Regions from separate parts of the Limosilactobacillus walteri genome, predicted to be linked through region 2. Evidence: a T-box and tRNA genes for the amino acid it is inferred to sense, from the RefSeq annotation. Region 2 holds a T-box; the other holds one or more tRNA genes.
The links. A T-box is a leader RNA that pairs with one kind of tRNA and senses whether it is charged. The one in region 2 lies ahead of leuS (leucine--tRNA ligase), so its partner is inferred to be a tRNA-Leu.
Positions count from the first base shown of each region.

Region 1: it encodes a tRNA-Leu, which carries the amino acid that the T-box ahead of leuS (leucine--tRNA ligase) is inferred to sense. The anticodon was not compared.

Region 1 covers NZ_QORN01000018.1:38,502-42,939, forward strand. Annotated here, with positions in the region: gene DTK66_RS05075 (beta-galactosidase small subunit) at 1-549, opposite strand, end outside; gene DTK66_RS05080 (glycoside hydrolase family 2 TIM barrel-domain containing protein) at 533-2,419, opposite strand; tRNA gene DTK66_RS05085 (tRNA-Leu) at 2,573-2,658, opposite strand; gene DTK66_RS05090 (SprT family protein) at 2,716-3,168, opposite strand; gene DTK66_RS05095 (Tex family protein) at 3,161-4,438, opposite strand, start outside.
Region 2 covers NZ_QORN01000008.1:4,780-9,217, reverse strand. Annotated here, with positions in the region: gene leuS (leucine--tRNA ligase) at 1-1,818, opposite strand, end outside; T-box leader at 1,879-2,084, opposite strand; gene metK (methionine adenosyltransferase) at 2,135-3,322, opposite strand; SMK box riboswitch at 3,320-3,431, opposite strand; gene DTK66_RS02780 (DNA-3-methyladenine glycosylase I) at 3,482-4,021, opposite strand; gene DTK66_RS02775 (MFS transporter) at 4,097-4,438, opposite strand, start outside.

The sequences.
Region 1 (4,438 bases), on a different contig from region 2:
AGTTTCTCCCGCCAGCCCATCATAGTCAAAACCTTCAGCAGTGGTCGGCATAATAAACCGCATTCCCACAACAGGAAGTTCAGGCAGGCCTTGATGACCGTAATAATGCATTGTTATTTTAACCTGTCCATCTGGTGTTACAGTATACTCAACAGTAACATTAGTTGCAGGCACGGTTAACGTTTCATAAGTAAACTTAATTGTAACGTTTTGGGCCGTCATTGAATCACTAAATTCATTAGTTATTGGTGCAATCGGCAATTCCGTAAATTTTTGCCCATCAACTGTTAGCTGAATTTGGCTACATTTGTGGAAAACATCCGCACCTAGCCATTGAGCCGCACGAATGTTGAAGCCGTTCCCGCGGTCATTGTCAGTAGTGGCCCGCCAAAAAGTTGGCATTGGTTCGCGATAGAGCCATTCTTTGCCATTTATTTTCATTGACTCAAGGCCACCACGTTCATAGCTAAAAATATAGTGAAAATCATCGCCGCTTAAGCCCAGTGTTCCATCGCCATAAATAACATTTAATTTATTTGTGTAAGCCATAATAGTACCTTACCTCCTGCATTGCCGGCTTGGGTGTCCGGTCCGCAAACATTAAGCCATCGCCTGAAAACTCATAATCTGAATGGCGGTCATCAAAGTCGCCACCATACCGCATTACTTCTTGACCACTAACTGGATCTTTAACAAGTAATGCCTGATCGATAAAGTCCCAAATAAATCCACCGAAATATTGGGGGTATTTATCAAGAAGGGCGATATATGATCCCATTCCTCCATCAGAGTTCCCCATATCATGCATATATTCACATTCCATAAATGGTTTGTCTGGATTATTCTTTAAGTATTCTTCAACTTCCTTTGGCGGCAGATACATCCAGCTTTCCACATCCGAAATTTGGTCACGATACTCCGGCGTATGGCAAACACCTTCATAGTGAACAAGCCGACTATCATCATGTTCCTTGTAAAACTCATTCATTTTTACAAGATTATCGCCGGCATATGATTCATTACCGAGGGACCAGAATAAAATCGATGGGTGATTTTTAAACGTCTCATAGTTTGTTCGTGCCCGATCAACTACCACTTCACGCCATTGCGGAACTGAACCGGGAACATTGTACGATGGCTCAATCGCTCCCATCTTTTGCCAGGTAGCATGGGACTCAAGGTTATTCTCGGCCATCATATAGATGCCATTATCATCACACATATAATACCAAGGAATCTGGTCGGGATAGTGACACGTCCGAACAGCATTAATGTTATTTTCCTTGAAGGTAGCGATGTCGCTGGTCATGTCTTCCATGGTAATTGCGCGGCCACGCTTAGCATCCCATTCATGACGGTTGACACCATTGATAATTAACCGCTCACCATTTAAGAGAACGACATGGTCTTTGTTAATCTCAATTCGCCGAAAACCAAACCGATAAGGAACTAATTCGCTTAAGTCACCATTCTTATCACGAACTTCAACTAATAATTGGTAAAGGTAAGGATGATGGTTATCCCACAAATTAACATTTTCCAAGTACTGGTCACGAACCTCAACCGTGGCGCTAACAGGATGGGTTTCATTAACAAGGGTATTACCATCGACATCAATTACCCGCACATTAACTGTCCCTTCTTTTTCCCCTTGAAGTTGCAGGTCAACATTAAAAATGCCATCTTGATAATTATCGGTAACAGTCGGCTTAATATTCATATCTTCAACATGAATACTAGGTTGGGCGAGTAAATTAACGCTCCGAAAAATACCAGAAAAACGGAACATATCCTGATCTTCAATCCACGAAGCAGTACTATGCTTAAAGACTTCAACTGCCATCACATTATCCTCATCTTGAATGTATGGGGTGAGGTCAAATTCAGACGGGGTAAAACTATCTTCCGCATAACCAATAAAGTGCCCGTTTAGCCACAAGTACATTGCCCGTTCAACCCCTTCAAATCGAACCCGAATTTGCTTCCCCCGCAAAGACGGCGCAAGATCAAAGTGCTTAATATAGGAGCCAACCGTATTATCCGCTCCATTGCTGAACGATCCTTCTTGACCATCATCAGGGCTAAGCGCATAGGCTGGCCGCCGATAAATCTTCCCTTCCCATGGAATTAGGGTGTTAATATAGTTATTTTGCGCGTAATCATTTAACTCAATTTCACTTGGCACTTCAATTGTGTCAAAACTACTGCTATCATAATCGGTCGCATAAAAGCCAGCTACCCGTTCTTGCGGATTTTTTGCAAAATGAAACTGCCACTTACCATCAAGGCTTTGGACAAACCGGCTATTACGGTGCTGCCACTCATCGTAATCACCATAGTAATAGTGGTCGCTGTGCGCTGGCAGTTGATTAACACGGAAAGTTTCCGGGTCATCAAGCCATTTGATATCTGCATCCATTAGTAAATCCCTCCTCGTTACTACTTACAACAACTAAAGTATAGCGCTTTCATAAATGTAATAGCAAGAGTGATAGATAAAGTTTTACTAAATTTTAGTAACGAATTTTAAAACAAAAAAAGCTTGAGTCGTTAAACTCAAGCTTTTTAATAGTGCGGCCGAGAGGACTTGAACCTCCACGGTCATAATCGACCATAAGATCCTTAATCTTACGCGTCTGCCAGTTCCGCCACGGCCGCATATCAACCAACGAATATTATTATAGCAAGATACCTATTCGTTGGCAACTACTTTTTTTAATTTTTTAAAATAAAATGATGACCGCAACGACGGCAAACATATCGGTTAGTATTAAAACGCCGTTGTCGTGCTATTTCGACACCACAGCCAGTACACTGATAACGCCACTTTCTTTTTGCATTAACACGCCTTTTACTTGTTGCTGGCGCATATCTTGAACCGCCAACCTGCGCCAGTAACTGTTTGAAATCCTTGCTCCGATGATGATAATCCCTCCCTAGTAAGTGGAGATGGTAATGGCATAACTCATGAAGGACCACGCTCCGTAAGTTTACTAAGTCAAATTCGGTATACATCAACGGGTTAATATCAATATGATGGTCATTTAGATGGTAACGGCCACCCGTTGTTGTTAAGCGCCGATTAAAAAATACCCTGTGCGTAAAAGGACGCCCAAAGTATTCTTGTGACCACTGCTCGGTTAATTGTTGCAACCTTTCGTTATTCATTTGCCACCGCTGCCGGCTCAATCATCGTTAACTGAATTCGTTGACGTTGCAAATCAACATCGTCAATCCACACATCAACAATATCACCAACCGCAACAATCGCACGGGGATCACGAATAAATTGCTTACTCATTTTTGAAACATGAACCAAGCCATCATGTTTAACACCGATATCAACAAATGCGCCAAAATCAACAACATTTCGAACCGTTCCTTGTAATTTCATCCCCGGCTTAAGATCTTCAATTGTCATCACATCATGGCGAAGCAATGGTGCGGGCATTGAATCTCGCAGATCGCGTCCTGGCTTTTGCAGGGAAGCAATAATATCCTTAACTGTTTCCGCCCCAACCTGGTCGTTAGTAAACTGGCTAATGTCAATTGCTTTTAACTTCTTTTCAGCTGCTGGTGTTCCCAAATCAGCAAGGTTAATTCCCGCAGATTCGATAATTTGACGGGCAACTTCATAACTCTCGGGATGGACATCGGTATTATCAAGCGGATTTTCGCCACCAATAATCCGTAGAAAACCAACCGATTGCTGGTATGCCTTAGGTCCTAAGCGCGGAACCTTTTTCAGCTGGGTCCGATTAGTGTAGCGGCCATTTTCATCCCGGTAAGTCACAATGTTCTTAGCAATCGTCTTATTAAGCCCTGAAATTCGGGTCAATAACTGGTAGCTTGCCGTATTTAAGTTAACACCGACCCGGTTAACCGCGCGTTCGACAATTGTCTCTAGTTCACCGCTAAGCTCCTTCTTCGGCAAATCATGTTGGTATTGTCCGACACCAACAGCTTGCGGGTCAATCTTCACTAATTCTGCTAGCGGGTCCTGCAAACGGCGACCAATACTAATCGCACTCCGTTGTTCAACATGCAAGTCTGGAAACTCATCACGGGCTTCCTTGCTGGCAGAATAAACCGAGGCCCCTGCTTCATTCACGATTACATAATAGATTGGCCGTTTAACCTTTTTTAGCGCCTCCGCAACGAATTGTTCCGATTCACGACTAGCTGTTCCGTTGCCGATTGCAATCATCTCAACATTGTACTTCTCAAGCAGTTCAATAAATTCGCTTTCTGCCGTTGCCCGTTGTTTTTCCGGCGCGGGTTTATGGGGATAAATAACAGCTTTGGTTAAGAATTTACCATTTTCATCAAGCACCGCTAGCTTACACCCTGTCCGATAGGCCGGGTCAAAGCCCAAAACGACTTTTCCTTTAATCGGAGCCTGCATCAAAAGGTGGTAAAGGTTTTCACCAAATACTTT
Region 2 (4,438 bases):
CATTTCGTAAAGGCGTAAGGTATCAGCACCATATTGGTCAACAATGTCATCTGGATTAACAACATTGCCCTTAGACTTAGACATCTTTTCATGGTTTGAGCCCAAAATCATCCCTTGGTTAACAAGTTTCATAAATGGTTCCTTCGTTGGCACAAGACCAAGGTCATAAAGAACTTTATGCCAGAATCGAGCGTATAGCAAGTGAAGGACAGCGTGTTCTGCACCACCGACGTAGAGATCAACTGGTGACCAGTAATCAAGGGCTTCTTTGGAGGCAAATTCTTTGTCATTGTGAGGGTCGGTGTACCGAAGCCAGTACCAAGATGAACCAGCCCATTGTGGCATCGTATTAGTTTCACGTAAACCATGCCGCCCGTTTTCATCGTATACGTTAACCCAATCTTCAACATTTGCCAATGGACTTTCACCAGTTCCAGAAGGCTCAATATTATCGGTATTTGGCAATTTAAGCGGAAGTTCATCTTCAGGAACTAATGAAGTTGTTCCATCATCCCAGTGGATGACCGGAATTGGTTCACCCCAGTAGCGTTGACGACTGAAGATCCAGTCACGAAGGCGGTAATTAACCTTCTTATGACCGGCATCATGTTCTTCTAGCCAGTCAATCATCTTTTGCTTAGCGTCAGCATTATTTAGACCATCAAGGAAGCCGGAGTTAATATGTTTGCCATCACCACTAAAGGCACCTTCTGAAATGTCAGCACCTTCAATAATCGGCTTAATCGGCAAATCAAATTTTTTCGCAAAGTCATAGTCACGTTGGTCACCTGATGGGACAGCCATTACAGCACCTGTCCCATATGACGCGAGAACATAATCACTAATCCAGATTGGTAATTTTTCACCATTAACTGGATTAATAACGTAAGAACCAGTAAATACCCCTGTCTTATCCTTATTTAAATCAGTCCGTTCAAGATCAGACCGCCGGGAAGCTTCTTCCTTGTACTTTTCAACTTCTACTTGATGCTCTGGTGTTGTTAATTGGTCAACCAACTCTTGTTCTGGCGCGAGAACAACATAAGAAGCACCAAACAACGTATCTGCACGAGTAGTAAATACTTCAATCTTCGTATCTTCATCGCCGACAACAGGGAAGTAAACGGAAGCACCTTCTGAACGGCCAATCCAATTGCGTTGCATTTCCTTAACGCTTTCAGGCCAGTCAACAAGGTCAAGGTCATCAATCAAGCGGTCTGCATAAGCTGTGATTTTCAATACCCATTGTCGCATTGGCTTACGGTATACTGGGTATCCGCCTCGCTTCGTCTTACCGTCTTCAACCTCTTCATTGGCTACCACTGTTCCCCCCATAAAGTCAGGTGCCCAGTTGACCATAATCTCACTTTCATAAGCCAGGCCCTTTTTATAAAGTTGTTCAAAGATCCATTGAGTCCACTTATAGAAGTTTGGATCAGTTGTATTAACTTCACGATCCCAATCATATGAAAAACCAAGTGATTGAATTTGATCCCGAAAATGATCAACATTCTTGTTAGTAAAGTCTTTAGGGTTGTGACCAGTTTTCAATGCATACTGTTCAGCAGGAAGACCAAATGCGTCCCAGCCCATTGGGTGGAGAACATTAAATCCTTGCATCCGTTTCATTCGTGACATTACATCAGTTGCGGTATATCCTTCTGGGTGACCAACGTGAAGTCCTTGACCAGATGGATAAGGGAACATGTCTAGGGCATAATATTTTTTCTGGTCTTTATTAAGGTCTGCCTTAAACGTTTCGTTCTTTTTCCAGAATTTTTGCCATTTTTTCTCAATCGCTGTATGATCGTAAGCCATCTATCTCGCTCCTCATTTTTGTAGTTTAATAATCGTAATAAAAAAGTCCCGTAGAAAAATCTACGAGACGAAATCTATCCGCGGTACCACCCGTTTTCCATGGTAATCATGGCGCTTAGTACCTTAACGCGGTAAACGTCACTGCTTACTAACTTCGGCAGTAATCACCTAGATGAGTTCGTTAATGACAGGTCTCCTGTTCTCAGCACCACAGGATCTCTGAAGGCCATATCAAAAACTAATATTTCTATTACGATCAAATATTTAACGCTTATTGTAACAACCACTATCAGTGATTGCAAGTATAAGATTTAATTTAGCCTAAAATTGCCTTTAGTTCGTCAACCTTGTCAAGTTGTTCCCAAGGTAAATCAATATCAGTCCGGCCAAAGTGACCATAGGCAGCCGTTTGTTTGTAAATTGGCCGTTTTAAGTCAAGCATTTCAATAATTCCTGCTGGCCGTAAATCAAATACTTTCCGCACGGCCGCAATCAATTCTTCTTCAGTCCGTGTACCAGTACCGTAAGTGTTAATCATGATTGATACCGGTTCTGCTACCCCAATTGCATAGGCAACCTGGATTTCAGCTTTTTTAGCATAACCTGCTGCCACAATATTCTTTGCAATATAGCGAGCAGCATAACTAGCAGAACGGTCAACCTTGGTCGCATCCTTACCAGAGAAAGCACCACCACCATGGTGAGCGGCTCCTCCATAAGTATCAACAATAATCTTACGACCAGTCAATCCCGCATCTCCTTGCGGACCACCGATTACAAAACGGCCAGTCGGATTAATAAAGTACTTTGTCTTATCGTCAAGGTATTTAGCAGGAATTACCGCTTTAATAACTTGTTCCTTAACGTCTTGCTTGATTTGATCAAGGGAAACTTCTGGGTCATGCTGGGTACTTAACACAATAGTGTCAACACGAAGCGGCTTATCATTTTCGTCATATTCAACGGTAACTTCAGCCTTGGCATCTGGACGAAGGTATGAGATAACTCCGTCTTTACGTAATTGCGCAATCTTACGCATTAACTTATGGCTCAAGACTAATGTAAGCGGCATATATTCGGGTGTCTCATCAGTTGCGTAACCAAACATCAATCCTTGGTCACCAGCACCAATCTGGTCAAGCGGATCAGCATCCCCTTCACGTGTCTCTAAGGAGTCATCAACCCCCTGCGCAATATCAGGTGACTGTTCATCAATCGCTGTAATAACTGCACAGTTATCAGCATCAAACCCATACTTACCATCAGTATAGCCAATTTTTCTAATCGTATCACGCACGATCTTTTGGATATTAACATAAGCCTTAGTTGAAACTTCACCAAAAACTAATACTAATCCGGTAGTAACTGACGTCTCAACAGCAACCCGTGAGTCTGGGTCCTTTTCGAGCAATGCATCCAAAATTGCATCACTAATTTGGTCAGCAATCTTGTCTGGATGTCCTTCAGAAACTGATTCGGATGTAAATAAATGTCGTTCTGCCATCTTATAATTCCCCCATATTCTATTGAAACTTTCAACAGTTTGTAGTTGCGGTTACAAGGCATCTTCACGTTCAGACGTGAATCCTATCGGGAATTGCTTCATAACGAGAATAATCTTAGCATAGTTTCCAGCCAACAATCAATGATAATCCTAATATTCCTATTCCAAGCGAGCATTTACCATCCCTACAGCTGTCATAAATGAATAAATAATTGTAGGACCAACAAATTTAAAACCATCGTTGCGCATTTGTTTTGATAACCGCTGCGATGCTGGCGTTTGGGCTGGCAAATCTTCGCCGGCACTTAAAATTAACCGTTCCGCTTTTCCATTCATGAACTGCCAAATGTAATCGTTAAAGGTGGTTCCATTTTCTCTCAGCTGGCAGATCACCCGTGCATTATTAATTACTGCTAAAATTTTACGACGGTTACGGATAATCTTAGCATTAGCACACAACCGCTCGACATCCTTCTCAGTCATAGCAGCGACCTTTTCAACATTAAAGCCTAAAAAAGCATCTTCAAATGCTAATCGCCGGTGCCAGATCGTTTGCCAAGTCAAACCTGCTTGAAATAATTCTAACGAAAGCATTTCAAAAAGAAGGTAATCATCATGAACTGGGAATCCCCAATAATTATCATAATAATTTTGCATTTCTGGCGTTTTTTCTGCCCATTGCGGTCGTTTTGTCATTATTTTTCATTCCTTTGCTTTATATAAAAAAGAACCGAGGCTAGCTCAGTCCTTCAGTTAAGAATATACATATTTTACCTAATTTTCACTTTGTTTTTTTGTGTTTTTCAAAAGAAATGCTAATACTAAGCCGAATAATTCAACGATTATCATTCCGATAAATACTAACCGGTAACCATGTAAGGCTGCTAATTGAGCTGTCATTCCGCTTTGTAACGCATTTGCTGTCGCAACAGTGAGAATAAGCGTCGAAATTGTTACGCCTGCTGAACCCAGTACCTGTCGAACAGTAGTAATTACAGCAGTACCATGAGGCACGAGTTTGTCTGGTAAGGCATTTGCACCAAGGGTAACCGCTGGCATCATTACAAAGGCATTTCCCCCTTCAATAACCATCGCACAAAGGATCATCCCCCAAAG